4 regions of the Streptomyces sp. NPDC031670 genome follow, and region 3 is predicted to be linked to each of the others. Evidence: riboswitches for the same ligand, from Rfam matches in the RefSeq annotation. Region 3 holds a riboswitch; each other region holds the start of a gene.
What was found. Region 3 has a riboswitch for cyclic di-AMP ahead of ACZ5ID_RS19740 (M23 family metallopeptidase). Riboswitches for the same ligand answer to the same signal wherever they lie in the genome.

Region 1 (7,677 bases), on a different contig from region 3:
ACGCACCTTGCCGTCCTTCACCAGCTGGTCGAGGGCGGTGACGATCTCCTCGACGGGGACGGACTCGTCGTCGAAGTGCGTGTAGTACAGGTCGATGTAGTCGGTGCCGAGGCGGCGCAGCGACTCCTCGGCGGCGGCCTTGACGGTGGGGGCCGCGAGGCCCTTGAACGCGGGGTGCCCGCCGCCCTTGGTGGCGAGCACGACGTCCTCGCGGTTGCCGCGCGCCGCCAGCCACCGGCCGATGATCCGCTCGGACTCGCCGCCCTCGTTGCCCGGCGCCCACGCGGAGTACACGTCGGCGGTGTCCACGAAGTTGCCGCCCGCCTCGGTGTACGCGTCGAGCACCGCGAACGAGGCGGCCTCGTCGGCGGTCCAGCCGAAGACGTTGCCGCCCAGGGCGAGCGGGAAGACGGACAGGTCGGAGGAGCCGAGCGGGCGCAGAGAGGTCATGGAGGGTGAACGGAGCGGCGGGGCACGGCTATTCCGCACCCCCGCAACCCCCGGGCCGCGCGCGGGTCAGGGGGTGAGGCCCTTGGACCGCAGCCACGTCATCGGGTCGACGCCGGTGCCGTCCGGGGTGTGCACCTCCAGGTGCAGATGCGGGCCCGTCACATTGCCGGTGGCGCCGACGCGGCCGATCGTCTCGCCCGTCGTCACCTTCTGCCCGGCGCTGACCGCGATGGAGGACTGGTGGCAGTACCAGAGCTCCGAGCCGTCCTCCAGCTCGACGACCGTGCGGTAGCCGTACGAGCCGGACCAGCCCGCGGACTTGACCGTGCCGCCGTGGACCGCCTTGAGGGGGGTGCCGGTGGGGGCGGCGAAGTCGAGGCCGGTGTGGTGGCCGGAGGACCACATCGAGCCGGCCTCGCCGAAGGTGGAGGTGATCGTGTACGAGGCGACCGGGAGCGAGTAGCTCTTGGCGAGCTCGGCCAGCCGCTCCTCCTCGGCCTTCTTCGCGGCGGCCTCCTCGGCGGCCTTCTTCGCCGCCTCGGCCTTCTGCCGGGCGGCGCTCTGCGCGGACTTCGCCTCGGCCGCCGCCTGCTGCGCCGCGGTCTTCTCGGCGGCTGCCCTCGCCTCGGCCTCGGCGTTGTTCTGCTGCTGCTCGGCCTGCTGGAGGATGCGGGCGCGCAGGGCCTCACCGGCGCCCGTGGCGCCCTGTTCGGCGGCGGCCCGGGAGACGCCCGCCATGGTGAGGGGCGCGTCGGCGACGGATCTGTCGGCCCGGGCGGCCGGAGAGGCGTCGCCGGTGTCGTCGCCCGTGTCGTCGCCCGCGATGTCGGCGATCAGTGCGCCGACGCCCGGCAGGGACTTCACATCGGGGAGATTGTCCGCGACGGAGTCGGGCAGGGATATGGAGACCGGCGGCTTGGTCTGCGCACTGGCCATGCCGCCCGCGCCGACGGCCGCGATGACGCCGACGCCGAGGACGGTGGAGCTGCGGGCGAGGCCGCCGCGCTGCTTGATGACGCGGTGCCGGCCGCGCACCGAGGCCACGGACTCCTCCGTGGGGTTCCACTCCTCCCACACGCCGGTGTCGCTGGGCGCGGTCCCGTACGGGGTGACGGGGGGAAGCGGCGGGGTGCCGAGGGCAGGCTCGTTGGACGCCACGGGGGCGCTCCTTTCCTTCCTTCTCGCCTACCGGGTCAGCGGTGGGGGGTCCCCCCTGCTCCTTGAGAGCTTGGGGGAGGATTCGGAGCAGGAAGGTCTCCTACGGGCACCTTTTCGACGGTACGAAGGTGCTCGATTCACCCCAGGTGGTGGTTCCCCGGTTCCCTTGCGGAATTCGGCGCGTGCGCACGGTGCCGCCTCTACGACGGCTGGGACGACCGCGCTGCGTTATCGAACGTTAATAGACAGGCGGACCGGATTCCAAGCCGTTCCGGGCAATCGCCCGGGACAGCCGCTGATGGTGCGTCAATTCCGGTGCGTAAGGACGCCGTTCGGCCACGGACGGTCACGGCACCACCGGCATCGTCCGCCGCCGCTCCGGCTGCCCCGCCGCGGGCCGCCCGACCGCCAGCAGCGCCATGTCGTCGTTCGCGCCCCCGCCCGTATGTCTGCGCACATCGTCGACGAGCGCGTCCAGGACCTGTTCCGGCCCCGGGAAGATCCGGCCGCGCAGCCGCTCGTGCGGGTCGTAGAAGACCCCGGGCGGCTCCACCGAACGCGCCTCGGAGAGGCCGTCCGTGTAGAGGAGCAGCGTCGCCCCGAGCGGGAAGGGGTAGGTGTCCGCCCGGTCCGGCCACACCCCGAGCTCCGCCATCCCCAGCGGCAGCGCGGGGTCGGACGGGGTGAGCGCGTCGAGCGCCCCGTCGGCGTGGAGGAGCAGCGGTTCGGGGTGGCCCCGGTTCACCAGCCGTACGGTCGTGGCGCCGTGCGGGATCTCGGCGAGCACGGCCGTGGTGAACCCCTCGAAGGCGTCCAGACCGTCGCGCCGGGTGCCCTCGCGGGTCAGCGCGCGCTCCAGCCGCCCGGCCACCGCCTCCAGCGTCGTCTCCTGCTCGGCCGCCTCCCGGAACGCCCCGATCACCACGGCCACCGCCTCGACCGCCTCCAGCCCCTTGCCCCGGACGTCCCCGACGACCAGGCGCACCCCGTACGGCGTGTCCTGGACGGCGAAGAGGTCCCCGCCGATGAACGCCCCGGCCTGGGCCGCCTCGTACCGCGCGGCCACCTGGAGGCCGCCGATCCGCGCGGCGGGCCTGGGCAGGACGGCGCGCTGGGCGGTCTCCGCGATGACCCGCGCCGAGGCCAGGCGTTCGCCGCTGCGGCGCAGCATGCGGTTGGTGAGCAGGGCCAGGGCGCCGACGGTGGTGACGGTGAACAGTTCGCTGACCGCCTCCCCGGTGCTGGGGATGTCGTGGAGGTACTCGGTGAGCAGCACCGCCCCGACCGCGGAGGTGCTCGCGACGGCGGTGCCGAGGGGGCCGAAGAAGGGGGCCGCGATCAGCGGGGCCGCGGCGAACAGGGCCGCCGCGGTCAGATCGGGCGGGGTCGCCACGTCGAGGACGACCCCGGCAACGAGCAGCAGCGCGGGCAGGGCACGCACCAGGGCCGGGCGCCGGGAGCCCTCCCGGCCGCCGCCGTCCGATCGCTGCCGCACCCGTGGTCTCCCGCCCGTCCGCAGGCCGCCGGCGTTCCCGCGCGCCCCACTCAGGGTGCCGGGCCCGGCGGCCCGCCGCGAACGCTCCTCGGCCAACCGGGTGCGCCGCGCGCCCCTCAGTGCCGGTCGGCGCCCGTGCCGATCAGCCGCGCCCGGCAGCGGCGGGGCCCGGGCCGGCCGTGGACGCAGGCCCCCCGGGCGTGGCGCCGGACCGCCGGACCGCCGGGCACGGCGGCGGCGGCGCCCCTGGCGTGCGAGGGCGCGGAGATCCAGGGCGCGACAGGAGACAGGGGCCGTGACAGCGGCAGGGAGAGGCACATCAGCAGCGCGCACAGGGCGAGGAACAGCGGCACGGCGGGCGTCCCGCGCCGCGTCGCCGCTCGCAGCAGTCCATCCACGCGCTCGCGCATAGCAATCGCGAGACTACTGTACGTACCCAAGTCGGCGGGACAACGGGACAGGCCCGGGACAGGCCCGGGACATGCCGAAGGCCCGGCACATTCGCATGTGCCGGGCCTTGGGACTTCAGTAGCGGGGACAGGATTTGAACCTGCGACCTCTGGGTTATGAGCCCAGCGAGCTACCGAGCTGCTCCACCCCGCGTCGGTAAACACAACTGTACGGCATGCCGGACGGTGCTCCGTACCGCTTTACGGACGGCGCCGCGCTCAGGCCGACCAGTGGCCCCGGGAGGCGGCCAGCACGAAGCCCGGGCCGAAGCCGATGATCAGGCCGGACTGCCGGTCGCCGGGGGCCTGCGCGAAGGTGCGGGCCAGCACGTCGAGGACGGCCGAGCCGCCCAGGTTCCCGTTGGCGGCCAGGCTCGCCCAGGCGTGCCGCAGGGCGCCGTGGTCGCGGTCGCCGTCCAGGCCGAACCCGGCGGCGGCGTCCTGGAGGACCCGGGGGCCGCCGGGGTGGACGACCGCGAACTCCAGGGCCCTGCCGCTGCCACCGAGCCAGGCGCGTACCGCCGGGAGGCTGTCGTTGAGCGCGGCGGTGGCGGCGGTGGTGGAGTCGAAGTGCAGCCCGGCCCCCGAGAGACGGCCCCGGTAGCGGTCGAGGCTGTCGGGCAGGACGTACTCGAACGTGTCCTCGATGACGAAGCTGGGCCCGCTCCAGGCCGGGGTGTCCGAGACGACGACCGCGCCCGAGCCGTCCCCGAAGAGCACCTTGTAGATCATCGACTCCCGGCTGGTGTCGGTGTGGTTGTACGTGGCCGTCGACAGGCACTCCGCGACGACGACCAGGACGTGCGAGCCCGGGTGGGCGGCGATGTCCTGGTCCGCTCTGACCAGCCCGTGCGCGCCGCCCGCGCAGCCGACGGTCGCCATGGGGACACGGCGTACGTCCGGGCGCAGGCCGAGTTCCCGGACGAGGGCGACATCGAGGGACGGCACGGTCCAGGAGGTGGTGTGGCTGGTGATCAGACAGTCGATGTCACCGGGGGCGAGGCCGGCGTGGGCCAGGGCCTGCCGCCCGGAGCGGACCGCGAGTGCCAGGGCGTCCTCGTAACCCGCTCTGTTCCGCTCCTCGACAGTGGCATTTCCGGCCACGGTCGGGGCGTGCAGCGGGCGGGTGAAACGACGGGTGCGGACGGTGGTCGCGCGGGCTATCCGAAGGTGCGCCTCCAGCCGGGGCCGATCGGGGTTGGCACGCCGAATGTCCGCGCAGATCTCATCCGTTGCGATGACGTGGTCAGGCAGGGCAACGGCGGGGAGGGCTATGTGAGCGGGCACGAGTGGCTCCCTCGGAGGACCAACGGGCGGGAGCTCAACTTAACTGAGGCGGCTGGAATTCGTTCCTGGGAATGTGCACGGAGCTCAGCCGGAAGGAGTCGTTCCGAGGGGGCCCCGCCGGTCGGTCACGCCGGTCGCGCGCTCAGCTCGTCAGCGGCGCGCTCAGCACCGGATGGCGGCTCACGAGCGAGGCGCCCGGGGAGTAGAGGAGCAGCATCACCCGGGCCCCCGGCGAGGTGACCGGCTCGGCCACACAGGTGGTGACCCAGCCGGGGCCGTACCGGCTGTGGTGGATGGGCCGCTCCGAGCCGTCCGGGTACGGGATCGGGGTGTCCCCGGCCTCCCGGTAGAGCGGACCCGCGACCGGGTCGGCCTGCACCTCGGCCTCCAGGCGCCGCAGCTCCGCGTGGTTGGGCCGCATCTCCACACCGTGCCGCAACTGCGGCAGCACCATCGGCGCCCAGCGGTCCGCCCAGTCGGTGAGGACGTCCTCGCGCGCCCGCGGGTCGAGGGTCATCCACCGCATGGTGTTGGCGGGGACCTGACCGCCCGGGAAGAGCTCGGCGAACTCGTCGTTGTGGGCGAGCAGGTTCCAGGCGGCGTCGGTGATGTACGCCATCGCCCCGTCGATCTGCTCGACGACCCGCTGCCAGACGCCCGGCACCGACATCCCGGAGTCGCGGTGCAGGGTGTACGGCGGGTACTCGCGCCGGGTCAGCCGCCACAGGTACGTCCACTCCTGCTCGTTGAGGCGCAGGGCGCGCGCCACGTTCGTCAGGAACTCGGCGGTGGGGTTGAGTTGCCCGTTCTCGAACCGGTTGTAGGTGCCCGGGGTGCGCTCCAGCAGGAGGTCCATCTGCTCCTGGCTGAGCCCGGCGACCCGTCGCCCCGGCCCCGCCTGGCGCGGCGGGAACCCGGCGGATTCCGGGTGGATGGCGGCGCGCCGCTCCTGGAGGAGCGTCTTGAGGGACATGCGGTCACGGGCGGCGAGCGGCGGCAAGGCGGGACCTTCGTTCACGGGGGGACGGGGACGAACGGCTGTCGCGGCGGCGGAACGAACGACGGGGCCAGGACCGCCCGGGACGGCCTGCCGCGTGCGACCTGATGCGACGTGTCGTGACCTGATGCGACCTGTGCGACCTGATGCGACGTGAGGGGCTCTGACGTGTGGCGGCGCTCTCCTGTCCCCGGGGCCGAATGTTGATGGCTGGATCATTATCTGCAATTCGGCCCCCTGGAAAGGGGGCGGGGTGCCCCTCCACACTGTTGCGCACGAAGCCCCTACGGGCCTCGTGCGTATCGACCCAGGTGAAAGCGGTTGCTCGGTGTTCTTCACGGGACGCCGCTCACCAGGGGCGCGGCGGCTGTCCCTGTGCCGCGGGGACGACCGGCGTACGCATACCCAGGACAGCGGCCGGTGTCGACAATCGCCAATTCGTCGCGTCCTCGACACCGGCCGCCCGCGGCGCGCCGGAGAGCAGCATTCCCCCGTCTCCGGCCAGCCCCGGCATGCGGGCCGGGGTTGAGACGGCCGGCGCCGTGGAGCCCGCCCCCGGGCGGCCCCACGGCGCCGGCCGTGTGCGTGCGCGGGGCCGTCGCGCGCGCGGGAGGCCGGCCCGGCGCCCTCCAACTACCCGCCCAATGGCGCCGCCCCCGAACCGAGCCCGGCCACCGGCCGTCCGGACACAGCACAGCGCCCCGCCCGAGGGAACCCGGGCGGGGCGCTGGAGCGCAGGTCAGAAGGGCTAGCCCCTCCCCCGCGACCGGTAGGCCATGTCGGACTCGAACCGACAACCAACGGATTAAAAGTCCGCTGCTCTGCCAATTGAGCTAATGGCCCCTGGCATACCGCACCCCCGCAGCATAGCCCGACAGTGCCCGGCAGCCGATCGGGTATCGGGTGCCGGGCCTGTTGCGGCCCGTTCGGGACTCTTCGTGGCCGGTATGCGCAGGTCACGACGGACGGTGCGGGCGGGCCCGCGGGAGCCGGGGCCGGCGGGTCAGCGGGAGTCGGGGCCGGGCGGGCGCAGGAACCAGTGGCGGGCCGACGCGAACCACCACACCGCCGCGAAGCCCAGCACCACCAGCACCGCGACCGGCGCGTAGTTGAAGTTCTTCCATGTCACCGGGGACAGCTGGGGCAGCATGAACAGAACCGTGATCAACGCCACCCACGCCACCGCCGCCACGCCGACCGGGCGGGACCAGCGGCCCAGCTGCCAGGGGCCGGGGGTGAACGCGTCGCCTTTGAGCAGCCTCAGCAGCGTCGGGATCACATACGCGATGTACAGGCCGATCACCGCGATCGACGTCACCGCCGCGTACGCCGTCACATTGATCAGATACGGCAGGCCCAGCGCCAGCGCGCCCACCGTGGCCAGCCAGACCGCCGCCACCGGGGTGCGGGTGCGGGGGCTCACCGTGTGCCAGACACGGGAGAACGGGAGCGCGCCGTCACGCGAGAACGCGTAGATCATGCGGGAGTTGGCCGTCACCGACGCCATCCCGCAGAACAACTGCGCCCCGATGACCACCAGCAGGAGCAGCTTCCCCGCCGTCGCCCCCAGCGCGTCCAGGAGGATCTGGGCGGGCGGCGCGCCGGTCGCCGAGCCGAGCTCGTCGTCGTACGACTGGATGGCGTAGGTGAAGCCGAGCAGGAGCACGAAGCCCGCTATCCAGGACGTCCAGATCGAGCGCACGATCCCGCGCGGGCCCGCCGTGGCGGCGTCGTGGGTCTCCTCCGTCATGTGCGCGGAGGCGTCGTAGCCGGTGAAGGTGTACTGCGCCATCAGCAGGCCGATCAGGACGACGTAGAAGCCGCTGCCCCAGCCGGTGTTG
Region 2 (7,677 bases), on a different contig from region 3:
AGACGACCGTCAACCTCATCGGCAACGGGATGTACGCCCTGCTGCGCGATCCCGGGCAGCGCGAACGGCTGCAGAGCTCGCTCGCGGCCGGGGAGTCGGAGCTGCTGGACACCGGCATCGAGGAACTGCTGCGCTACGACGGGCCCGTGGAGATGGCCACCTGGCGCTTCGCCACCCGGCCGCTGACGATCGGGGGCCAGGACATCGCCGCGGGCGACCCGGTGCTGGTCGTCCTCGCCGCCGCCGACCGCGATCCCGACCGCTTCCCCGACCCGGACACGCTCGACCTGGGCCGGCGCGACAACCAGCACCTCGGCTACGGCCACGGCATCCACTACTGCCTGGGCGCGCCCCTGGCCAGACTGGAGGCGAGGACCGCGCTGGCCACCTTGCTGCGGCGCCTTCCTGACCTGCGGCTGGCGGCGGATCCTGCCGATTTGCGCTGGCGGGGCGGGCTGATCATGCGCGGACTGCGCACCCTTCCGGTCGCGTTCACACCCACCAGAACTGACGGTTCGTCAAAACTGTGACTTTGGCGTTATCGCGGGTGCATCGACTTGTGACAAGCGTTCGAGTACGGCTACGTTCACCCCTCGACTCGCCAAACCAGGCGCAACGCCCGGCCCGGCAGTCACAGACGTAGTCACACGGAAGGCCACAGCATGCGCTCCGGGAACGGACGGCACCGCCGCCCCCGCCAGGCTCCCGCACTCGTCGTCGCGGCGGGGGTGACCGGCTCGGCCCTCGCCCTTCCGCTCTTCGCGGCGAGCGGCGCGAGCGCCGCGACCGCGTCCACCTGGGACAGCGTGGCGGAGTGCGAGAGCGGCGGCGCGTGGAGCGCCGACTTCGGCAACGGACTGTACGGCGGGCTCCAGTTCTCCCAGGAGACCTGGCAGAACTACGGCGGCACGGCGTACGCCGAGCGGGCCGACCTGGCCAGCCGGGCGCAGCAGATAGCGGTCGCCGAGAAGGTGCTCGCGGCGAAGGGCCCGAAGGCCTTCACCAGCTGCTCGGGGGTCTCCGGGCTCACCGCGGGCGGCGGCGCGCCGGCCGTCGACCCGGGCGCCTCGCCCTCGCCGTACGTCCCCTCCGAGGAGGGGGCCGCGACCCCGGACACCACGGCCACGCCGTCGGCGCCCGCCAAGAAGCCGCCGGCGTCCACCACGCCGTCCCCGTCGACCTCCACCGCTCCCAAGCGGTCCACGACGCCCTCGGCGTCCTCGGCGCCGTCCACGGGCGCGAGCGGCCGGCCCGGCTCCGCCGACGCGGGCGTCCCGGCCGGGACCGCCGGCGCGGGCACCGGTTCCGCCTCTGGCGGCAAGCACCGCGGCACCCCGGACCCGGCCGAGACCGGCACCCCCGCGACCACCGAGCCGGGCAATACGGACAACACGCATGAAGCGGGGCGTCACGCCTCGCGAGGTGACGCCGCGTCACGCGAGTCGGGCGATGTGCTGGCCGCCGAGGGCGACTACACCGTCCGCCCCGGCGACAACCTGTGGGACATCTCGCGCTCGCACAAGGTCGAGGGCGGCTGGTCCGCGCTCTACAAGGCGAACGAGAAGACGATCGGCGCCGACCCGAACCTCATCCTGCCTGGCCAGAACCTTGATCTGAACCCGGCGAAGACGGACAACCCGGCCCCGGCCAAGGGGTAGTTCAGGGGCCTATGTCCACTTCTGTGCAAGTGAGACAAGGGTCTCTTTCCGTCAACTGCCCTGTCCCGTCCGTCCGGTACGGGCGTTACGCCCCCGACCTGCGGAAACGGCGGTTACGGAAGAGCCGGGAGGGGCGATTTCTCCCTGATGTGCCCCTTTGAACATCAGGGGTTGGTGTGTTTACGGTCGAAGCGCTCGTCACCACGGGCCCCTTCGACCGGAAACGCCGAATCCTGCCGCCGGTCGCGGGGAACAGTCGACGCTCGATGCGCCGTAGGCAGGAGCGGGGGACCCAAGGTAAGCGCCGGGCCCGGCCGTTGAGGGACGTACGCCATACGGCGAGACGTACGAAGCGGCGGGGAACGGCTTGGGGTGAAGACGCGCCACTGGGCGCGGCCGGGCCACTCACTCGCCCGAACCCGACAGCTCACCTCGCAGGCGTCGGTGAGGAGAACTCCATGCTGCTTTCCGGCAAGGGCAAGCACCGCCGCCCGTCCAAGGCCGTCCGAGTCGTCACGCTGGCCGGTGTCACCGGCGCCGCCGTCGCCGCCCCGCTGATGGCCGCCGGCTCCGCCTCCGCCGCCTCCGTCTCCACCTGGGACGCCGTCGCCCAGTGCGAGTCCGGCGGCAACTGGTCCATCAACACCGGCAACGGCTACTACGGCGGTCTGCAGTTCTCGCAGTCCTCCTGGGTCGCGGCGGGCGGCACGCAGTACGCCTCCCGCGCCGACCTGGCCAGCAAGGGCCAGCAGATCGCCACGGCCGAGAAGCTGCTCGCCATGCAGGGGCCGGGTGCCTGGTCCTGCGCCGGTGCGGGCAACCTGACCGCCGGTGGGTCGGCCGCCGACGTCGACACGTCCGGCTCCTCGGCCACGCCGAAGGCCGCGCCGAAGAAGGCCGCGCCCAAGGCGGCGCCCGCCCCGAAGCGCGAGTCGGCCCCCGCCTCGCGCGGCGAGTCCCGTCCGGCGCCGGTCAGGACCGGCGACGGCGAGTACAAGGTGAAGGCTGGGGACACCCTGGGCTCCATCGCCTCGGCGCACGGCGTCAAGGGCGGCTGGGAGAAGCTGTTCGAGCTGAACAAGGACGTCGTCAAGGACGCGAACCTGATCTACGTGAACCAGCAGCTGCACCTGAGCTAGCCCGACCCGCGGCCCGTAGGTGGCTGAGCGAGCGGTTCCCCGCGCCCCCGAGTACCCAGGGGCGCGGGGAACTGCGCGCCAAGCCAAGGCCGGTCGGCAGACAAAGGCGCACCCCCGGCCCCCCAAAGGGGCGCGGGGAACTGCGCGACCAGCCCCCACCGGGCCGCAGACGGATCCGCACCGCACCCCGCAGGGCCCCGCACCGCACCCCGCAGAGCCCCGCAGGCCCCCCACTCAGCTGACAGCTGAACCGGGGCCCCGGGGGGGCGAACCCCCGGGCAAGGACCCCGCCCCGCACCACACACGGGGCGGGGCTTTGTTTCGTTCGGGAACATTTTGCCCCCCGTTTCGTCCCACGGGCCGGTCGGTCGGCTGGTGGATGCCCCGGAGCCGGTTAGGCTCAGGGGTGCCGGACCAAGCGGCCCGGCGTTTCCGCGTCACATCCCAGAAGGAGATGCTCGTGCCGTCCATCGACGTCGTCGTAGCCCGGGAAATCCTGGACTCCCGAGGCAACCCCACGGTCGAGGTCGAGGTCGGCCTCGACGACGGCAGCACGGGTCGTGCCGCCGTTCCGTCCGGCGCGTCCACCGGCGCCTTCGAGGCCATCGAGCTCCGCGACGGTGACCCGAACCGCTACCACGGCAAGGGCGTCGAGAAGGCCGTCCTCGCGGTGATCGAGCAGATCGGCCCGGAGCTCGTCGGCTACGACGCCACCGAGCAGCGCCTGATCGACCAGGCGATGTTCGACCTGGACGCCACGGACAACAAGGGCTCGCTCGGCGCCAACGCCATCCTCGGCGTCTCGCTCGCCGTCGCCCACGCCGCCTCCGAGGCCAGCGACCTGCCGCTCTTCCGCTACCTGGGCGGCCCGAACGCGCACCTGCTGCCCGTCCCGATGATGAACATCCTCAACGGTGGGTCGCACGCCGACTCCAACGTCGACATCCAGGAGTTCATGATTGCGCCGATCGGCGCGGAGTCCTTCTCCGAGGCGCTGCGCTGGGGCACCGAGGTCTACCACACCCTCAAGGCCGTCCTGAAGCGCAAGGGCCTGTCCACCGGCCTCGGCGACGAGGGCGGCTTCGCCCCGAACCTGGACTCCAACCGCGCCGCCCTGGACCTGATCCTGGAGGCCATCAAGGAGGCCGGTTACACCCCGGGCAAGGACGTCGCGCTCGCCCTCGACGTCGCCGCGTCCGAGTTCTACAAGGACGGCAAGTACGAGTTCGAGGGCCAGTCCCGCACGGCCGCCGAGATGACCGAGTACTACGCGGAGCTCGTCGACGCGTACCCGCTGGTCTCCATCGAGGACCCGCTCTTCGAGGACGACTGGGCCGGCTGGAACACCATCACCGCCAAGCTCGGCGACCGGGTCCAGCTCGTTGGTGACGACCTGTTCGTCACCAACCCCGAGCGCCTCGCCCGCGGCATCGAGGAGAAGTCGGCCAACGCCCTGCTGGTCAAGGTCAACCAGATCGGCTCGCTGACCGAGACCCTCGACGCCGTCGAGCTCGCCCAGCGCAACGGCTTCAAGTGCATGATGTCGCACCGCTCCGGCGAGACCGAGGACGTCACCATCGCCGACCTCGCCGTCGCCACCAACTGCGGCCAGATCAAGACCGGCGCCCCGGCCCGCTCCGAGCGCGTCGCCAAGTACAACCAGCTGCTGCGCATCGAGGAGATCCTCGACGACGCCGCGGTGTACGCGGGCCGCAGCGCCTTCCCGCGCTTCCGCTCCGCGGACCAGTAGCCCCGGCCAGGGCCCACCGCCCTGTCGTCCGTACGTCCCCGGCCGCGGTCCCGTACCGTGTCCGGGGACGTTGTACGTACGTGAGGGGAGCGGGGCGACATGGCCAAGGGCAACCGGGACCGGTTCTCCACCGCGGCCCGGCTCAAGGTGCTCGGCGAGCAGACCGCGGCCCGTGTCTACCGGTCGCAGAGGAAGCGCCAGGCACGCCGCTCCCGGCTCACCGGGCGGGCCGCGCTGCTCGCCCTGGTGATGTGCTCGCTGGTGGTGGCCCTCGCGTACCCGATGCGCCAGTACGTGTCGCAGCGCGGCGACATCGCCGAGGAGCGCCGCAAGGAGCACGACGCGGTGGTGCAGGTCGAGCGGCTGCGCGACGAGAAGGCGCGGCTCCAGGACGACGCGTACATCAAGCGGCTGGCCCGTGAGCACCTGCACATGCAGTTCCCGGGCGAGACCGGCTACACCGTGACCGACCCGTCGGCCGGCAAGGGCCGCCACGACGGCAAGGCGACCACCGGCCGCCCCTGGCACCAGAACCTCTGGGACGGTGTGGACAAGGCCGACCGCCCCGGCGACTGACGACGTGAACCGCCAGCGACAGATCCAGACAGACAGAGACTGAGACAGACACCGCGATGGAAACGCCCCCGCCCCAGACGCCCCGCACCGAGCCGACCGACGCGGACATCGCCGCCTTCCAGGAGCAGCTGGGCCGCCCGCCGCGCGGACTGCGCGCGATCGCGCACCGCTGCCCGTGCGGCAACCCGGACGTGGTCGAGACGGCCCCCCGGCTGCCCGACGGCACGCCGTTCCCGACGACGTACTACCTGAGCTGCCCGCGGGCCGCGTCCGCGATCGGCACCCTTGAGGCCAACGGCGTCATGAAGGAGATGACGGAGCGTCTGGCGACCGACCCCGAGCTGGCCGCGGCGTACCGCGCCGCCCACGAGGACTACATCGCCCGTCGCGACGCCATCGAGGTCCTGGAGGGCTTCCCGAGCGCGGGCGGCATGCCGGACCGGGTGAAGTGCCTGCACGTCCTGGTCGGTCACTCGCTGGCGGCCGGCCCCGGGGTCAACCCGCTGGGCGACGAGGCCATCGCGATGCTCCCCGAGTGGTGGGCGAAGGGCCCCTGCGTCACCCCCTGCGTGCCCGGGGAGGGCGAGAAGTGACCCGGGTCGCCGCCATCGACTGCGGGACGAACTCGATCCGTCTGCTGGTCTGCGACGCCGACCCGGACACCGGTGAACTCGTCGACCTGGACCGCAGGATGACGATCGTGCGCCTGGGCCAGGGTGTGGACCGTACGGGCCGTCTCGCCCCGGAGGCCCTGGAGCGCACCTTCGCGGCCTGCCGCGAGTACGCGGCGGTCATCAAGGAGTTCGGCGCGGAGCGGCTGCGCTTCGTGGCCACCTCCGCCTCCCGCGACGCCGAGAACCGGGACGAGTTCGTCCGGGGCGTCCTGGACATCCTGGGCGTCGAGCCCGAGGTGATCACCGGCGACCAGGAGGCCGAGTTCTCCTTCACCGGCGCCACCAGGGAGCTGCACGCCGACGGCGACTACCTGGTGGTCGACATCGGCGGCGGCTCCACCGAGTTCGTGGTCGGCTCGCGCCGGGTGCGCGCGGCCCGCTCGGTGGACGTGGGCTGTGTACGGATGACCGAGCGCCACCACCCCGGCGACCCCGCCACGCCCGAGCAGATCGCGGCCATGAGGGCGGACATCGAGGCCGCGCTCGACCTGGCCGGGCAGACGGTCCCGCTGCGCGAGCCGCGCACCCTGGTGGGTCTCGCGGGCTCGGTGACCACGGTCGCCGCCGTCGCGCTGGACCTGCCCGCGTACGACTCGGCGGCGATCCACCACTCCCGTATCCCCTACGAGGACGTCAGGCGGGTCACCGAGCGCCTCCTGTCCTCCACCCACGAGGAGCGCACGGCGATCCCGGTACTGCACCCGGGCCGGATCGACGTGATCGCGGCGGGCGCGCTGGTCCTGCTGGCGGTCATGGAGCGCACGGGAGCCTCGGAGGTCGTGGTGAGCGAGCACGACATCCTCGACGGAATCGCCTGGTCGGTCGCGTGAAAACGGCTCCGGAGGGCCCGTTGGGGGCCCTCCGGACCACCCGCCGCGAGAAAGTTCGTGAAGTTCTTCACAAGGAAAACCCGCCGGTCGGCCCCGATTGGGGGCCGTAGGCCTCTCTTCTGTAGGCCGAGCGGCTCAACAGGGCGCGATCCAGGGGGTCGACCCCGTGTTACGGACGTGTTTCCCGACCCGGTGGTCCAGCCCCCGTGAGCCTGTGAGGGCCAGTTCAGGAGGGGTGAACAACGTTCCCCCGGGCCCCGTGGTTCCCTCTCGCCACCATGACCTCGGTCACGTGGGCCGCGAAGTGTAGCAGAGACCCCGTCGGACCTTGTGAAGGGGCGCACGAGCGAGGCTCCACAGGGGGGTGGATACTCGATGGCATGAGCACCACGGAGCGTCCCCGAATCCTCGTCGTAGGCGGTGGGTACGTAGGCCTGTACGCGGCACGGCGCATTCTCAAGAAGATGCGCTACGCCGAGGCGACCGTCACGGTCGTCGACCCGCGGTCGTACATGACGTACCAGCCCTTCCTCCCCGAAGCCGCCGCAGGCAGCATCTCCCCGCGCCACGTCGTCGTCCCGCTGCGACGCGTCGTGCGCGGAGCCGAGGTGCTCACCGGCCGTGTCACCAGCATCGACCAGGACCGCAAGGTCGCCACGGTCTCGCCGCTCGTCGGTGAGGCCTACGAGCTGCCCTTCGACTACCTGGTCGTCGCCCTCGGCGCGGTCTCCCGCACCTTCCCGATCCCCGGCCTCGCCGAGCAGGGCATCGGTATGAAGGGTGTCGAGGAGGCCATCGGGCTGCGCAACCACGTCCTGGAGCAGCTGGACAAGGCCGACTCCACGACCGACGAGGACGTCCGCCGCAAGGCCCTGACCTTCGTCTTCGTCGGTGGCGGCTTCGCCGGCGCCGAGACGATCGGCGAGGTCGAGGACATGGCCCGCGACGCGGCCAAGTACTACACCAACGTGAAGCGCGAGGACATGCGCTTCATCCTGGTCGACGCCGCCGACAAGATCCTCCCCGAGGTCGGGCCGCAGCTCGGCAAGT
Region 3 (7,677 bases):
CTCGGTCAACGGCGAGTCCGGCTTCCGCGACGGCTTCGCCCCGCTGCTGCCCGACACGGCCGTGCCCCTCGGCGATCTCACCGCCCTGGAGCGGGAGCTGAAGCGCGGGGACGTGGCCGCGCTGATCGTCGAACCGATCCAGGGCAAGGGCGTCCACGAGGCGCCGCCCGGCTATCTGCTCGCCGCGCAGGAGCTGCTGCACCGGCACAAGGCGCTGCTGATCGCGGACGAGGTGCAGACCGGTCTCGGCAGGACCGGCGACTTCTACGCGTACCAGCACGAGCAGGGCGTCGAGCCGGACCTGGTCTGTGTCGCCAAGGCGCTCTCCGGCGGCTATGTGCCCGTCGGGGCGACCCTCGGCAAGGAGTGGATCTTCAAGAAGGTCTACTCGTCGATGGACCGGGTCCTGGTCCACTCCGCGAGCTTCGGCTCCAACGCCCAGGCGATGGCCGCGGGCCTCGCGGTGCTCGCGGTGATGGAGGACGAGGAGGTCGTCGCCAACGCGCGGGCCACCGGCGAACTCCTGAAGTCCCGACTGGCCGCGCTGGTCGACCGCTACGAGCTGCTGCACGACGTGCGCGGGCGCGGCCTGATGGTCGGCATCGAGTTCGGCAGGCCCTCCTCGATCCGGCTGCGCGGGCGCTGGACCATGCTCCAGGCCGCCCGCAAGGGCCTGTTCGCGCAGATGGTCGTGGTGCCGCTGCTCCAGAAGCACCGCATCCTCACCCAGGTCTCCGGGGACCACCTGGAGGTGATCAAGCTGATCCCGCCGCTGACGATCGGCGAGCGCGAGGTGGACCGCTTCGTCGAGGCGTTCACGGCCGTGATGGACGACGCGCACGGCGGGGGTGGTCTGATGTGGGACTTCGGGCGCACCCTGGTCAAGCAGGCGGTCGCCAACCGGTAGGACGTGTTTTTGCCTCTGGGGCAAAAAATTTGCCCCAGAGGCAACGCGCTGACTGAATGGAGTGCATGAGCACTCCCGCCGAAGGTGCCGGGGAGACGGCAGGCCCCGCGCTCCCCGATGTCGCCCCGCGCCTGCGCGACCTGCGCCGCCGCCGGGGTCTCACCCTGGAGGCCGCCGCCCCGCGGGCCGGTCTCTCACCGGCGCACCTCTCGCGGCTGGAGACGGGCGCCCGCCAGCCCTCGCTGCCGATGCTGCTCGCGCTCGCCCGTACCTACGGTACGACGGTCTCGGAGCTGCTGGGCGAGATGCCGCCCGAGCGCGAGCCCGTCATCCGGGGCGGCCGGGCCGAGCCCGCCGAGGCGGACGGCTGGACCTACCTCCGGGCCGGGCACCCCGGCCGCGCCATGCAGGCCCTGCGCGTCGAGGTCCCGTACGGCACCCAGCGCGAGCTGGTCCGCGTCCACCCGGGCGAGGAGTGGCTGTACGTCCTGTCCGGGCGGCTGCGGCTCACCCTGGGCGACGCCGCGCATGAACTCGACCCCGGCGACAGCGCGCACTTCGACTCCCTCACCCCGCACCGGATCTCCGCCGTCTCGCACGGCGGGGCCGCGTTCCTGTTCGTCCACACCCTGCTCCAGAGCCCCGATCCGCATCCGCACCATCCGCACGGCTGAGAGGTACGAACATGTCGCAGAACTCCTCGGGACGGTCCGCAGCGAGCACCCATGAGACGAAGTTCCCCCGCGGACTGGTGGTCCGGCTGTTCGCCTACCTGATCGCGGGCCACATCTTCGCGGCCTTCCTCTACCTCCTGTTCACCGTCGGGAAGTGACCGCCCGGGCCCGGCTACGCCGGGTCCTCGACGAGGCGCTCACGCAGCCGCTCGCGGGTCTCGGGGGAGAGCCCGAGGCCTTCGGACAGATAGCGCTCGGTGGAGCCCCAGGTCTCCTCGATGGTCTCGAAGGCCGCGTCGAGGTAGTGGGCGCGGGCGTCGAAGAGGGGGTTGAGCAGCTCCACGACCTCGGCGCTCAGCCCGGCGGGGGAGCTGTCGCTGCGGTGCATCTTGTAGCGCCGGTGCGGGTCGTTGGACTTCAGGTAGTCGGCCTCGATGGCGTCGCGCTCGACCCCCACCGCGAGCAGCGCGACCGCGATGGACAGGCCCGCGCGGTCCTTGCCCGCCGCGCAGTGCATCAGGGCCGGGACGCTGTCCTCGGCGAGCGCGTGCAGCACCCGGCTGTGCTCGGCCGTGCGCTGCCGGATGATCGTGCGGTACGAGCGCGCCATCCGGTCGGCGCCCCGGCCGTCGGAGAGCACCGACCGCAGCTGGTTGATGTCGCCGTCGCGGACCATCTTCCAGAACTCCGCCCCGTCCGCCGGGTCCGTCAGCGGTATGTTCACGTTGCGCACCCCCGGCAGCTCCACGTCCGGGCCCTCCAGCTTCTGGTCCGCCGCGTTGCGGAAGTCGAAGACGGTGTGCAGGCCGAGGGAGGCGAGGAAGGCGGCGTCCTGCGCGGTCGCGTGGGCGAGGTGGCCGCTGCGGAAGAGCCGTCCGTACCGCAGCCGCCGGCCGTCCACGGTCGGCAGTCCGCCCACATCGCGGAAGTTGCGGACGCCGGAGAGCTCGGGTTCGGTCGAAGGGATCTGCGGAGTCTGCTGGGTCACGTTGGCTCCTGATGAGGGGTCGAAAGAAAGATCACGCCGCCTCGTTCCGACGATACGACATGGGTTCCCGGGGCAATCATCTCGACCGGCTGACCGGAATGCGACCCCTTCGCACCCGTTGCCCTCCGTGATGTCCTGCCCCGATCCTGGTGTTGCTGTTCATGCCTGTGCGTACCTGTGCGGAACTGGGGGTTCGGGATGATCGAGACCGCGGACGACGGACGGGTGTGGCTGCTTTCCGGCCGCACCAGTGGATATGCCCTGCACCTCACGGAACACGACGAACTTCTGCATCTGCACTGGGGGCCCCGGCTGACCCTCGCCGACGCCGAGGCCCTCGCCGCCCTGCCCCTCCCGCCCCCCTGGCCCTTCGAATCACCACTGGATGGCCGGGAGGAGTACGTGGTGGAGGGCGGGCCCCGTTTCGCGCGCCCCGCGCTCTCCCTGCGTACGCCCGAGGCGCGCGGAACCGAGTGGACTTTCACGCACGCCACGGCCCACGGCGACGAGCTGCGGCTGCGGTTCGCGGACGCCGCGCACCGCCTCGGACTCACCCTGCACTACCGGATGCGCGACGACACCGACGTGGTCGAGCGCTGGGTCACCGTCGCCCACGAGGGTGCGCCCGGCGACCCGGACCTGGAGCTGCTGCGCGCCGACGCGGCCGTGTGGACCCTGCCGCAGCGCGACGGCTGGCGGCTCAGCCAGCTGCACGGCCGCTGGGCGGCCGAGTCCCGGCTCGTCCGGGCCCCGCTCACCCCGGGTGAGAAGGTCCTCGGCAGCCGCCGCGGCCACACCGGCCACCAGCACCTGCCCTGGGTCGCCCTGGACGCCGACGGCGCCACCGAGGAGACCGGCGAGGTCTACGGATGCGCCCTCGGCTGGTCCGGGTCCTGGCGCATCGCCGTCCAGCACCTGCCGGAAGGCCGGGTGCAGATCAGCGGCGGCGCCGGGCACGACGACTCCGGGCTCCTGTCCCTGGCGCCCGGCGACTCGTACACCACCCCGGTCTTCGCCGCCCTGTGGAGCCCGGACGGCTTCGGCGGGGCCAGCAGGGAGTGGCACGCCTGGCAGCTCGCGCGGGTGATCCCGGACGCCGAGCGGGTACGGCCGGTGCTCTTCAACTCCTGGGAGGCCACCGGGTTCGACATCGGGGAGGAGCAGCAGCGGGCGCTGGCGCACCGGGCGGCCGGCCTGGGTGTGGAGCTGTTCGTCGTGGACGACGGCTGGTTCACCGGCCGCGCCCACGACGCGGCCGGGCTCGGCGACTGGACGCCCGACCCCGGCCGCTTCCCCCGCGGGCTGAAGCCGCTCGCGGACGACGTGCACGCGCTGGGCATGCGGTTCGGGATCTGGGTCGAGCCGGAGATGGTCAACCCCGACAGCGCGCTGTACCGGGCGCGTCCGGAGTGGGTGCAGCACCACAGCGGCCGGCGGCGCACCGAGTTCCGCAATCAGCTCGTCCTCAACCTCGCCCGCCCGGACGTCCAGGAGTACCTCTGGGAGCGGCTGGACGGGCTGCTCACCGAGGTGCCCGTCGACTATGTGAAGTGGGACTTCAACCGCTGCTTCAGCGACGCGGGCTGGCCGGGCGAGGCATATCCGCAGCGGCTCTGGATCGATCACGTACGCGCGCTGTACGGACTCCTCGACCGGCTGCGGACGGCCCACCCGGCGGTCGACTTCGAGTCCTGCTCGGGCGGCGGCGGCCGGATCGACCTCGGCATTCTCTCCCGTACCGACCAGGTGTGGACCTCCGACAACACCGACCCGCTGGACCGGCTCGCCATCCAGCACGGCTTCAGCCAGCTGCACCCGGCCCGGGTGATGGCCGCCTGGGTCACCGACAGCCCCAACACCCTGCTCAACGGCCGCCGCAGCAGCCTGCGCTTCCGCTTCCTGAGCGCCATGGCCGGGGTGCTCGGCATCGGCGGGGACCTCGCGCGGTGGAGCGAGGACGAACTGGCCGAGGCGCGCGGGTGGGTGGATCTCTACAAGGAGATCCGGCCGGTGGTGCAGCTGGGGGAGCAGTACCGGCTGCGGCCCCCGGACGGCGGGCTGAGCGCCGTCCAGTACGTGCGCGGCGACGACACCGTCGTCCTGGCCCACCTCCAGGCCCAGCACCACGGGGAGCGGCCCCCGGCCGTGCGGCTGCGCGCGCTGGACCCGGCGGCGGCCTACCGGTGCCTGGACACCGGTGCCGTGCACAGGGGGGCGCTCCTGCTGCACCGGGGCCTGGACACCGGACTCCGGGGGGATCTTGACGCGGCGCTGTTCCGCTTCCGGCGGGTGGGCGCGGGTCGCGGGTGAGGAGGGCCCCCGCGGCGAGCAAGGTAAAGACCCCTATTCGCGTGTATGTGCTGAAAACGGACAGCATGTGCGATAGGGGGCGAGAGGGTTGAAGTGGGTGGAACGTTCGTCCGGATTGGGCGATTTGATGGACCATGTCCATCTCCTCGGCGAGAAGGGGAGGTTGCCCGTGAGCAGCGTCATATCCGTGACGTTCCGTGGTGGCGGGCGCCGATGAATTCCCCCGCCCGGCCGGGCCTGTTGGGAATGCGGGTCCACGCAGGGTGACCGCAATTCCGGTGTGAATTCCCGGCCGGGAATGCCGAGAGGAAATCGGCACTTGTCGTGGCCCGCCGGGCTCGCTTACCGTCACCGCAATCCGGGTGGACCGCCGAATCCTGCCACCGCTCGGAATCCGCACCCATCCACGCGTGGCAGGAGCGGGGGACCCAGGTAAGCGCCGTCCGGAATTCCGGCACGGCTCGGGGTGAAGCCGAAGCACCATGACCGGTGCCCCGGCCGGGCAGCTCCAGCCCGAACCCGACAGCTCACCTCGCAGGCGCCGGAGAGGAATTCGCCATGCCCGCGAAGGGTAAGCACCGCCGTCCCAAGTCCAGCCCGATATCCCGGGGCATGGTCGCCGCCGGTACGGGTGGCGCCGCACTCGCCATCCCCCTGCTCGGTGCCACCGGAGCGCACGCCGCGGTGCAGACCGCCGCGCCCGCCACCGCTCCCCAGCAGGCCACCCGCAGCGCCGGGACCCTCGCCGCCGCCGCGCCCCAGGCCGCGCCGACCACGTACAAGGTCAAGAGCGGCGACTGCCTCTCGCGGATCGCCGAGGACCACCGGCTCGGTGGCTGGCAGCGGCTCTACCGGGACAACCGCGAGGTCATCGGCTCCGACCCGGCGCTGATCCGCCCGGGCATGAAGCTGGTCCTCGGTGCCAAGGCCAAGACGGGCGCGCCGCACGGCTCCGGCACGGCGAGCACGCACGAGTCCGGCACGAAGACGACGGCCCCCCAGACCCGCACCCCGGCGCCCTCTTCGCCCGCCCCGGCCATCCACGCCTCCACCACCGCGGACCAGGGTTCCTCCGCCGGTTTCCGCGCGCCCCTCGACAGCGTGAGCATCGGCACCCCGTACCGCATGGCCGGATCCATGTGGTCCAGCGGCTACCACACGGGCGTCGACTTCGCGGCCGAGACCGGCACCACGGTCAAGGCGGTCGGCGCGGGTACGGTCGTCTCGGCCGGGTGGGGCGGCGCCTACGGCAACCAGGTCGTCATCCGGCACGCGGACGGCATGTACTCCCAGTACGCCCACCTCTCGCAGCTCTCCGTCTCGGCCGGGCAGAGCGTGACCGCGGGCCAGCAGCTCGGACTCTCCGGTGCCACCGGCAACGTCACCGGCCCGCACCTGCACTTCGAGATCCGCACCACGCCCGACTACGGCTCGGACGTCGACCCGATCGCCTACCTCAGGCAGCAGGGCGCCACCCTCTGACCGACCCGGACTGTCCGGTGAGCCGGGGGTATTCGGCGTATTCCCGCTGGGGGAAACTGACCGGGTGGTCTATATCACCCACCGTCAACCCCTCCTTACGGTCGCGTAGGTCACACCGTTAAGGGAAAGATATGGTCTCGTGGCAGACGATTCGAGATCATTCAACAGCGGTACGTTCGGGTCGTACACGGCGATCGGCGACAGCTTCACGGAAGGTGTCGGCGACCCCGGCCCGGACGGGGCGTTCGTCGGCTGGGCGGACAGGTTCGCCGTGCTACTGGCAGATCAGCGACCGGAGGGGGCCTTTCGCTATGCCAATCTCGCGGTCCGCGGCAGGCTCCTCGACCAGATCGTCGAGGAGCAGGTACCACGGGCCAAGGAGCTCAAACCCGACCTGGTGACCTTCTGCGCGGGGGGCAACGACATCATCCGGCCGGGCAGTGACCCGGACGACGTGGCCGAGCGCTTCGAGCGCGCGGTCGCGGACCTGAAGAGCACGATTCCCACGGTGATGGTGACCACCGGGTTCGACACGCGCGGGGTGCCGGTCTTCAAGCACCTGCGCGGCAAGGTGGCGACGTACACCGCGCATGTGCGCTCCATCGCCGACCGCTACGGGTGCCCGGTGCTCGACCTGTGGTCGCTGAAGTCCGTCCAGGACAGGCGGGCGTGGGACGTCGACCGGCTGCATCTGTCGGCCGAGGGGCACACCCGGGTCGCGCTGCGCGCCGCCCAGGTGCTGGGGCTCGCGGTGCCGGCCGACCCGGACCAGCCGTGGCCCCCGCAGCCGCCGCGCGGCACGCTGGAGGTGCGGCGCGACGACATCCAGTGGGCGCGCGAGCATCTGGCGCCGTGGATCGGGCGACGGCTGCGGGGTGAGAGCTCGGGCGACCACGTGGAGCCCAAGCGCCCCGACCTGCTGCCCCTCTGACAGTCCATCAGGCCGCTGGTCCCCCAAGGACCGGCGGCAGCACTGACGGACCGTCCCAGGGGCCGGCGCCCGCACGGCTCAGCCGTGCAGCAGCTTCCGCTCCGTCTCCGGGTCCAGTCCGACCCGGGGGCGGTCCGGCCGCTGCGGCGCCTCGCCGCCGAGCGAGGCCAGCCAGGCCCAGGTGTCGGCGACCGTCTCCTCGACGGGCCGGCAGTTCAGCCCCGAGAGCACGGCCTTCCACACGTTCGAGCCGTGCATCGTGTCGTGCAGCTCGCCCGGCGGAATCCACACCGGCAGCTGGTTCCACGGCTCGACCCCGGCGGCCAGGATCGGTTCGGGGTCCGTCCAGCGCAGCTCCGCGCCGCCGCCGGTGACCCGCGCACAC
Region 4 (7,677 bases), on a different contig from region 3:
ACTCGCTGCGCCGGCGCACCACCTCGAAGCGGTGGTCGAGGTAGACCTCCAGGAGCTCCTTGAGGCCCATGGTGAGCGGCTGGCCGTCCACCAGCGCCACGTTGTTGATGCCGAAGGACTCCTCCATCGGCGTCAGCTTGTAGAGCTGCTCCAGGACGGCTTCCGGGACGAAGCCGTTCTTGACCTCGATGACCAGGCGCAGACCGTGCGAGCGGTCGGTGAGGTCCTTGACGTCGGCGATGCCCTGGAGCTTCTTGGAGCCGACCAGGTCCTTGATCTTGGAGATCACCTTCTCCGGGCCGACCGTGAACGGCAGTTCCGTGACGACCAGGCCCTTGCGGCGCGCCGTCACGTTCTCCACCGACACCTTGGCGCGGATCTTGAAGGTGCCGCGGCCCGACTCGTACGCGTCCTTGATGCCGGACAGGCCCACGATCCGGCCGCCGGTGGGCAGGTCGGGGCCGGGGACGAAGCGCATCAGCGCTTCCAGGTCCGCGTTGGGGTGCCGGATCAGATGGCGGGCGGCGGCGATGACCTCGCCCAGGTTGTGCGGCGGCATATTGGTCGCCATGCCGACCGCGATCCCGGTCGCGCCGTTGACCAGCAGGTTCGGGAAGGCGGCGGGAAGGGCGACCGGCTCCTGCTCCTGGCCGTCGTAGTTCGGCGAGAAGTCGACGGTGTCCTCGTCGATCGACTCGGTCATCAGCTGGGTGGCGTCGGCCATCCTGCACTCGGTGTACCGCATCGCGGCCGGCGGGTCGTCGTTGCCGAGCGAACCGAAGTTGCCGTGGCCGTCGACGAGCGGCAGGCGCATGGAGAAGGGCTGCGCCATCCGCACCAGCGCGTCGTAGATCGACGCGTCGCCGTGCGGGTGGAGCTTGCCCATGACCTCGCCGACCACGCGCGCGCACTTCACATAGCCGCGTTCGGGGCGCAGGCCCATCTCGTTCATCTGGTAGACGATGCGGCGGTGGACCGGCTTCATGCCGTCGCGGGCGTCCGGCAGGGCCCGCGAGTAGATCACCGAGTAGGCGTACTCGAGAAAGGAGCCCTGCATTTCGTCCACGACGTCGATGTCGAGGATCTTCTCCTCGAAATCGTCCGGCGGCGGGGTCTTCGTGCTGCGGCGGGCCATCGCGGCTGCGGCTCCTTCACCAACGTGTTCTTCTTAGCGACCACCAACAAGGTCTGCTGCTGACGCCGACCATTGTGGACCGTCCCACTGACAACGCGGACCGCGACCCGGGAACTTCGCCAGGTGTCGGTGCGCTTGCATACAGTGGCAGGACTTCTTCACCGCGATCGAAGGGACGTACATGCCCATGGGTCACACGGCCACCGCCCAGGCCGGCTCCGGCGGCCTGACAGCGACCGAGCACCGGCTGGCCAACGGCCTGCGCGTGGTGCTCTCCGAGGACCACCTGACCCCGGTCGCCGCGGTCTGCCTCTGGTACGACGTGGGCTCCCGCCACGAGGTCAAGGGCCGTACGGGCCTGGCTCACCTCTTCGAGCACCTGATGTTCCAGGGCTCGCACCAGGTCCACGGAAACGGCCACTTCGAACTGGTGCAGGGCGCCGGCGGCTCCCTCAACGGCACCACCAGCTTCGAGCGCACCAACTACTTCGAGACCATGCCGACCCACCAGCTGGAGCTCGCGCTCTGGCTGGAGGCCGACCGCATGGGCTCGCTGCTCTCCGCCCTGGACGAGGAGTCCATGGAGAACCAGCGCGACGTCGTCAAGAACGAGCGCCGCCAGCGGTACGACAACGTGCCCTACGGCACGGCCTTCGAGAAGCTCACCGCGCTGGCCTACCCGGACGGCCACCCGTACCACCACACGCCGATCGGCTCCATGGCCGACCTGGACGCGGCGACCCTGGAGGACGCGCGCGCCTTCTTCCGTACGTACTACGCGCCGAACAACGCGGTCCTCTCGGTCGTCGGCGACATCGATCCCGATCGCACGCTCGCCTGGATCGAGAAGTACTTCGGCTCCATCCCCTCCCACGACGGCAAGCAGCCGCCGCGCGACGGCACGCTGCCCGGCGTCATCGGCGAGCAGCTGCGCGAGGTCGTCCACGAGGACGTGCCCGCGCGCGCCCTGATGGCCGCCTACCGGCTGCCGCACGACGGCACCCGCGAGTGCGACGCCGCGGACCTGGCGCTCACCGTCCTCGGCGGCGGCGAGTCCTCCCGCCTCCACAACCGTCTGGTCCGCCGCGACCAGAGCGCGGTCGCGGCCGGATTCGGTCTGCTGCGCCTGGCCGGCGCCCCCTCGCTCGGCTGGCTGGACGTGAAGACGTCCGGCGGCGTCGACGTCCCCGACATCGAGTCGGCCGTCGACGAGGAGCTCGCCCGGTTCGCCGAAGAGGGCCCCACGGCCGAGGAGATGGAGCGCGCCCAGGCCCAGCTGGAGCGCGAGTGGCTGGACCGGCTCGGCACGGTGGCGGGCCGCGCCGACGAACTCTGCAGGTACGCGGTGCTGTTCGGCGACCCCCAGCTCGCGCTGACCGCCGTCGACCGGGTCCTCGACATCACCGCCGAGGAGGTGCGGGACGTGGCCCGGGCCACCCTGCGCCCGGACAACAGGGCGGTGCTGGTCTACGAGCCGACCACCGCGGCAGCAGACGAGGCGGCCGAGGCCGCCGCAGAGGGAGCAGAGCAGTGAGCGAGACCGGCGTGACCATGCAGTTCCACCCCCAGCCGGCCGCCGGCACCGCGCGCCCCTGGGCCTTCCCCGCCCCCGGCCGCTCCACCCTGCCCAACGGGCTGACCGTGCTGCGCTGCGACCGCCCCGGCCAGCAGGTCGTGGCCGTCGAGATCTTCCTCGCCGCCCCGCTGGACGCCGAACCGGCCGGTCTGGACGGCGTCGCCACGATCATGGCGCGCGCGTTCTCCGAGGGCACCGACAAGCGCTCCGCCGAGGAGTTCGCCGCCGACCTGGAGCGCTGCGGCGCCACCCTGGACGCGCACGCGGACCACCCGGGCGTCCGGGTCTCCCTGGAGGTGCCGGTCTCCCGGCTCCCCAAGGCGCTCGGGCTGCTCGCGGAGGCGCTGCGGGCCCCCGCGTTCGCCGACGCCGAGGTCGACCGCCTGGTGCGCAACCGCCTCGACGAGATCCCGCACGAGCTGGCCAACCCGGCGCGCCGCGCCGCCCAGCAGCTCTCCCGGGAGCTCTTCCCGGCCAGTGCGCGCATGTCCCGCCCGCGCCAGGGCACCGAGGAGACCGTCGCGCGGATCGACGCCGCGGCGGTACGGGCCTTCTACGAGGCGTACGTACGCCCCGCCGCGGCCACCGCGGTGGTCGTGGGCGATCTGGGCGCCACCGACCTGGACGCCATCCTGGCGGACACCCTGGGCGCCTGGACCGGCACCCCGGCCGAGGAGCGTCCGATGCCGCCGGTCACCGCCGACGACACCGGCCGCGTGGTCATCGTGGACCGGCCGGGCGCCGTCCAGACGCAGCTCCTGATCGGCCGGATCGGTCCGGACCGCCACGACCGCGTCTGGCCCGCCCAGGTCCTCGGGACGTACTGCCTGGGCGGCACGCTCACCTCCCGCCTGGACCGCGTCCTGCGCGAGGAGAAGGGCTACACCTACGGAGTGCGCTCGTACGGCCAGGTGCTGCGCTCCGGTCCGGAGGGCACCGGCGCCGCCATGCTCGCCATCAGCGGCTCGGTGGACACGCCCAACACCGGCCCGGCCCTGGACGACCTGTGGACGGTGCTGCGCAAGCTCGCCGCCGAGGGGCTGACGGACGCCGAGCGCGAGACCGCCGTGCAGAACCTGGTGGGTGTGGCCCCGCTGAAGTACGAGACGGCCGCCGCCGTCGCCGGGACGCTGGCCGACCAGGTCGAGCAGCACCTCCCGGACGACTTCCAGGCGCAGTTGTACGCGCGCCTGGCCGACACCGGCACCGTGGAGGCCACGGCCGCGGTCGTCAGCGCCTTCCCGGTGGACCGTCTGGTGACGGTCCTCGTCGGAGACGCGGCGCAGATCGAGGAGCCCGTCAAGGCCCTCGGAATCGGTGAAGTCACCGTCGTGGCGGGCTGATTGAGCCGTCCGCCGAGGACGGGCGGACGATTCGGGTGAGGACCCCGGTGGCCGAGTGGCCACCGGGGTCCCCCTTTATGCCCGTTTTGTTGGGGAGGTTGCCTGTCTGTCATGTGGCGTGCGCAACAAAAAGTCGTGTCTGTTTGGTGATTGAAAGATCAGCCGTCTAGCGTCAGTCCGGCTGTCCGTCACCACCCGTCGCAGCCGCGGCACCGGACAGTCATCGCCGAGTCCCCAACTGGCGCGAGCCAGGGGAGCCGGGGACCCACTCAGTCCCTGGGGTGAATCGGACGCCTCCGTCCCGCGGAGGGGCCCGTAGGAGACCTTCCAGCTCCGAACCCGTCAGCTAACCCGGTAGGCGAGATGGAAGGAAAGGAACCGCCTCTCCATGGCGTTCACCCGTGCCACCGGGAAGCACCGTCGGCCCAGCGCCGTGTCGCGCAAGAGCGCGAACATAGCGGGCATCGCCACCCTCGCCACCGCCGGAGTCGTGGGCACCCTCGCCTCGCCGGCCATGGCCGCCGACAGCTCGGCGCCCGCCGCCGCCTCGGTCGAGGACACCGGCATCACCCAGGCCATCGTGATCGGTGACTCCCTCGCCGACCGGATCGACGCCCAGGCCGCCGCCCAGAAGCACGCCGCCGACAAGGCCCGCGCCGCCGCCGAGGCGAAGCGCAAGGCCGAGGCGAGGGCCAAGGAGGAGCGCGCCGCCAAGGAGCGCGCCGCCCGCGAGGCCGAGCGTAAGCGCCTCAACTCCTTCGTCGCCCCGATCGAGGGCGGTTACGTCTCCACCGGCTACAAGACCGGCGGCTCGATCTGGTCCTCCGGCAGCCACACCGGCATCGACTTCCACGCGGGCGAGGGCACCCCGGTGCACGCGGTCGGCCTGGGCACCGTCGTCGAGGCGGGCTGGGGCGGCGCCTACGGCAACAACATCGTGATCCGGATGAACGACGGCACGTACACGCAGTACGGCCACCTCTCGTCCATCGGGGTGTACGTCGGCCAGCGCGTCGAGCCGGGCCAGCAGATCGCCCTCTCCGGCAACACCGGCAACACCACCGGCCCGCACCTCCACTTCGAGGCCCGCACGGCCCCGACGTACGGCTCGGACATCGACCCGATGGCGTACCTGCGCTCGCACGGCGTCAACGTCTGACCCGGCCGTCCCCGCACCGAACCGCAAGCCCCCGCCGCGTCGCGCCGGGGGCTTCGGCGTGCCGTCCGGCGCACGTACCCCGCCGGTGGCCAAAAGATATGCATTGCATACGGCACGTCACCGGGAATTAACAGGCGCTGGAATAGAGTCGCCGAACAGGCGTCGATCGACCGCGTTTCGCGGGGATTAAGGCGGAGGTTCGGTCATGCGCATTCCCGCGCAATCGGTATGCACGGCAATCCGCGACGACATCGTCGCGGGGCTCTTCGCGCGCGGCAGCCGGCTCACCGAGGAAGTGCTCGCACGGCGGTACGGGGTCTCCCGCGTCCCGGTCCGCGAGGCGCTGCGCACGCTGGAGTCCGAGGGGTTCGTCACCACGCGCCGGCACGCCGGTGCCTGCGTCGCCGAGCCGACCGAGCAGGAGGCGGCCGACCTGCTCGAACTGCGCGCCATGCTGGAGCCGCTGGCCGCCTCGCGCGCCGCCGCCCGGCGCACCGAGGCCCATCTGAAGGTGCTGCGCGGGCTGGTCAGGCTCGGCCAGGACCGTGTCCGGCGGGCCCAGGGCGAGGATCTGCGCTCGCTGGACGGCTGGTTCCACGAGACGCTCGCCCAGGCCTCCGGCAGCCCCGGCCTCATCGCGCTGCTCACCCAGCTGCGACACAAGATCGCCTGGATGTACGTGGTGGAGCGGCCGGCGCTGCCCGCCGAGTGCTGGGCGGAGCACGCGGCGATCGTGGACGCGCTGGCGCGCGGCGACGCCGAACGGGCCAGGTCGCTGGCCGCCCGCCACGCCGAGCGCGCGTTTTCCGCCCATCGGCTGCGGCGTCCGGCGGACGTGAGGATCCCGCAACATGCAGTAAACACCGCGAGCGTCCGTGCTTAACAAGGTCGCCGTATACAAAGAAGTGATTCGGCGGGGTTCTTCCGTGCTGCCCGAAATCAGCCCGGAAAGTGGGGGCGGGGGCGGCGGGTCCGTGTCACTGGGCGAATAAGCCGGAGCCTACGCGGGGGGAAAGGAAAGGAGCCGCGGACCCGGAATTCAGGGTCCGCGGCTCCGATCGCGAAGTGCGGTGGCACGCAGTGCGGTGACGCGGCGCTCCGGGGCCGGTGGTCCGGCCGGCCGGGTGCGGTCAGCCGTCAGACGGTCTCGGGGAGCTCCTCGAGACCTTCCTCGACCAGCTTGGCCAGCCGGTCCAGAGCCGCCTCGGCGCCCTCCGCCTCGGAGGCCAGCACGATCTCCTCGCCGCCCTGCGCGCCCAGGCCGAGCACCGCGAGCATGGAGGCGGCGTTGACCGGGTTGCCGTCGGCCTTGGCGATCGTCACCGGGACGCCGGAGGCCGTGGCGGCGCGGACGAAGAGGGAAGCGGGGCGGGCGTGCAGGCCCTCGGCCCAGCCGACATTGACGCGGCGCTCAGCCATGGTGATGCCCTTCGAGATCTCTCACGGTTGTCTAGACCAGTCTCTCATGTCCTGTGCGGTGCTCGTGCCGACGTCGGTGCCCGGATCCGGCGGCCCCTCGGCCCTGGCCACCCTCTCCACCCTGCCCCCTACCTTGACCCGACCCAACCGGCCCCGCGACCCGTAGGCTGCCGGTATGCAGGCTCCGCAGGAGAAGACGCAGGACCCCGCGTACCCGGCCCACTGGGAGGCCGACGTCGTGCTGCGCGACGGGGGGACCGCGCGGATCAGGCCCATCACCACGGGCGACGCGAAGCGGCTCGTCTCGTTCTACGAGCAGGTCTCGGACGAGTCCAAGTACTACCGCTTCTTCGCGCCCTACCCCCGGCTCTCCGCCAAGGACGTGCACCGCTTCACCCATCACGACTACGTGGACCGGGTGGGACTCGCGGCGACGGTGGGCGGCGAGTTCATCGCGACCGTCCGCTACGACCGGATCAACGCCCAGGGGCGGCCCGCCTCGGCCCCGGCCGACGAGGCCGAGGTGGCGTTCCTGGTCCAGGACGCCCACCAGGGGCGCGGCGTCGCCTCCGCGCTGCTCGAACACATCGCGGAGGTCGCGCGCGAGCGGGGGATCAGACGGTTCGCGGCGGAGGTGCTGCCCGCCAACAACAAGATGATCAAGGTGTTCACGGACGCGGGCTACCAGCAGAAGCGCTCCTTCGAGGACGGCTCGGTCCATCTCACGCTGGATCTGGAGCCCACCGCCGAGTCACTGGCCGTCCAGCGCGCGCGTGAGCAGCGCGCCGAGGCCCGTTCGGTGCAGCGGCTGCTCGCCCCCGGTTCGGTGGCCGTGATCGGCGCCGGCCGCGCGCCGGGCGGAGTGGGCCGCACGGTGCTGCGCAACCTCCTGGGCGCGGGCTTCACCGGACAGGTGTACGCGGTCAACCGGGCCCTGCCCGGAGGCGGTTCCACGATCGACGGCGTCCGCGCGGCCCGCTCGCTCGGCGAGCTCGGGGAGCCGGTCGACCTCGCGGTCGTCGCGGTCCCGGCCGAACGGGTGCCG

Region 1: it holds a riboswitch for cyclic di-AMP, as region 3 does, so the genes downstream of both, ACZ5ID_RS07050 (M23 family metallopeptidase) here and ACZ5ID_RS19740 (M23 family metallopeptidase) in region 3, are expected to answer to the same signal.
Region 2: it holds a riboswitch for cyclic di-AMP, as region 3 does, so the genes downstream of both, ACZ5ID_RS21475 (transglycosylase family protein) here and ACZ5ID_RS19740 (M23 family metallopeptidase) in region 3, are expected to answer to the same signal.
Region 4: it holds a riboswitch for cyclic di-AMP, as region 3 does, so the genes downstream of both, ACZ5ID_RS00755 (M23 family metallopeptidase) here and ACZ5ID_RS19740 (M23 family metallopeptidase) in region 3, are expected to answer to the same signal.

Annotation. Positions count from the first base shown of each region.
Region 1 is NZ_JBVILC010000002.1:645,418-653,094, reverse strand. It holds gene ACZ5ID_RS07055 (aldo/keto reductase) at 1-450, opposite strand, end outside; gene ACZ5ID_RS07050 (M23 family metallopeptidase) at 517-1,608, opposite strand; cyclic di-AMP (ydaO/yuaA leader) riboswitch at 1,618-1,799, opposite strand; gene ACZ5ID_RS07045 (PP2C family protein-serine/threonine phosphatase) at 1,955-3,157, opposite strand; gene ACZ5ID_RS07040 (hypothetical protein) at 3,220-3,513, opposite strand; tRNA gene ACZ5ID_RS07035 (tRNA-Met) at 3,633-3,706, opposite strand; gene ACZ5ID_RS07030 (PhlD) at 3,772-4,839, opposite strand; gene ACZ5ID_RS07025 (helix-turn-helix domain-containing protein) at 4,982-5,857, opposite strand; tRNA gene ACZ5ID_RS07020 (tRNA-Lys) at 6,607-6,679, opposite strand; gene ACZ5ID_RS07015 (amino acid permease) at 6,840-7,677, opposite strand, start outside.
Region 2 is NZ_JBVILC010000011.1:85,589-93,265, reverse strand. It holds gene ACZ5ID_RS21485 (cytochrome P450 family protein) at 1-530, shown strand, start outside; gene ACZ5ID_RS21480 (transglycosylase family protein) at 663-1,658, shown strand; cyclic di-AMP (ydaO/yuaA leader) riboswitch at 1,978-2,114, shown strand; gene ACZ5ID_RS21475 (transglycosylase family protein) at 2,117-2,797, shown strand; gene eno (phosphopyruvate hydratase) at 3,258-4,547, shown strand; gene ACZ5ID_RS21465 (FtsB family cell division protein) at 4,647-5,123, shown strand; gene ACZ5ID_RS21460 (DUF501 domain-containing protein) at 5,180-5,716, shown strand; gene ACZ5ID_RS21455 (Ppx/GppA phosphatase family protein) at 5,713-6,627, shown strand; gene ACZ5ID_RS21450 (NAD(P)/FAD-dependent oxidoreductase) at 7,008-7,677, shown strand, end outside.
Region 3 is NZ_JBVILC010000009.1:313,244-320,920, reverse strand. It holds gene ACZ5ID_RS19765 (aspartate aminotransferase family protein) at 1-907, shown strand, start outside; gene ACZ5ID_RS19760 (cupin domain-containing protein) at 973-1,581, shown strand; gene ACZ5ID_RS19755 (DUF6126 family protein) at 1,593-1,739, shown strand; gene ACZ5ID_RS19750 (tyrosine-protein phosphatase) at 1,754-2,569, opposite strand; gene ACZ5ID_RS19745 (alpha-galactosidase) at 2,768-4,879, shown strand; cyclic di-AMP (ydaO/yuaA leader) riboswitch at 5,267-5,433, shown strand; gene ACZ5ID_RS19740 (M23 family metallopeptidase) at 5,438-6,361, shown strand; gene ACZ5ID_RS19735 (SGNH/GDSL hydrolase family protein) at 6,501-7,292, shown strand; gene ACZ5ID_RS19730 (NAD-dependent epimerase/dehydratase family protein) at 7,371-7,677, opposite strand, start outside.
Region 4 is NZ_JBVILC010000001.1:168,650-176,326, forward strand. It holds gene ACZ5ID_RS00740 (DNA gyrase/topoisomerase IV subunit A) at 1-1,135, opposite strand, end outside; gene ACZ5ID_RS00745 (M16 family metallopeptidase) at 1,317-2,669, shown strand; gene ACZ5ID_RS00750 (M16 family metallopeptidase) at 2,687-4,054, shown strand; cyclic di-AMP (ydaO/yuaA leader) riboswitch at 4,269-4,430, shown strand; gene ACZ5ID_RS00755 (M23 family metallopeptidase) at 4,443-5,213, shown strand; gene ACZ5ID_RS00760 (GntR family transcriptional regulator) at 5,419-6,096, shown strand; gene ACZ5ID_RS00765 (HPr family phosphocarrier protein) at 6,351-6,632, opposite strand; gene ACZ5ID_RS00770 (bifunctional acetate--CoA ligase family protein/GNAT family N-acetyltransferase) at 6,808-7,677, shown strand, end outside.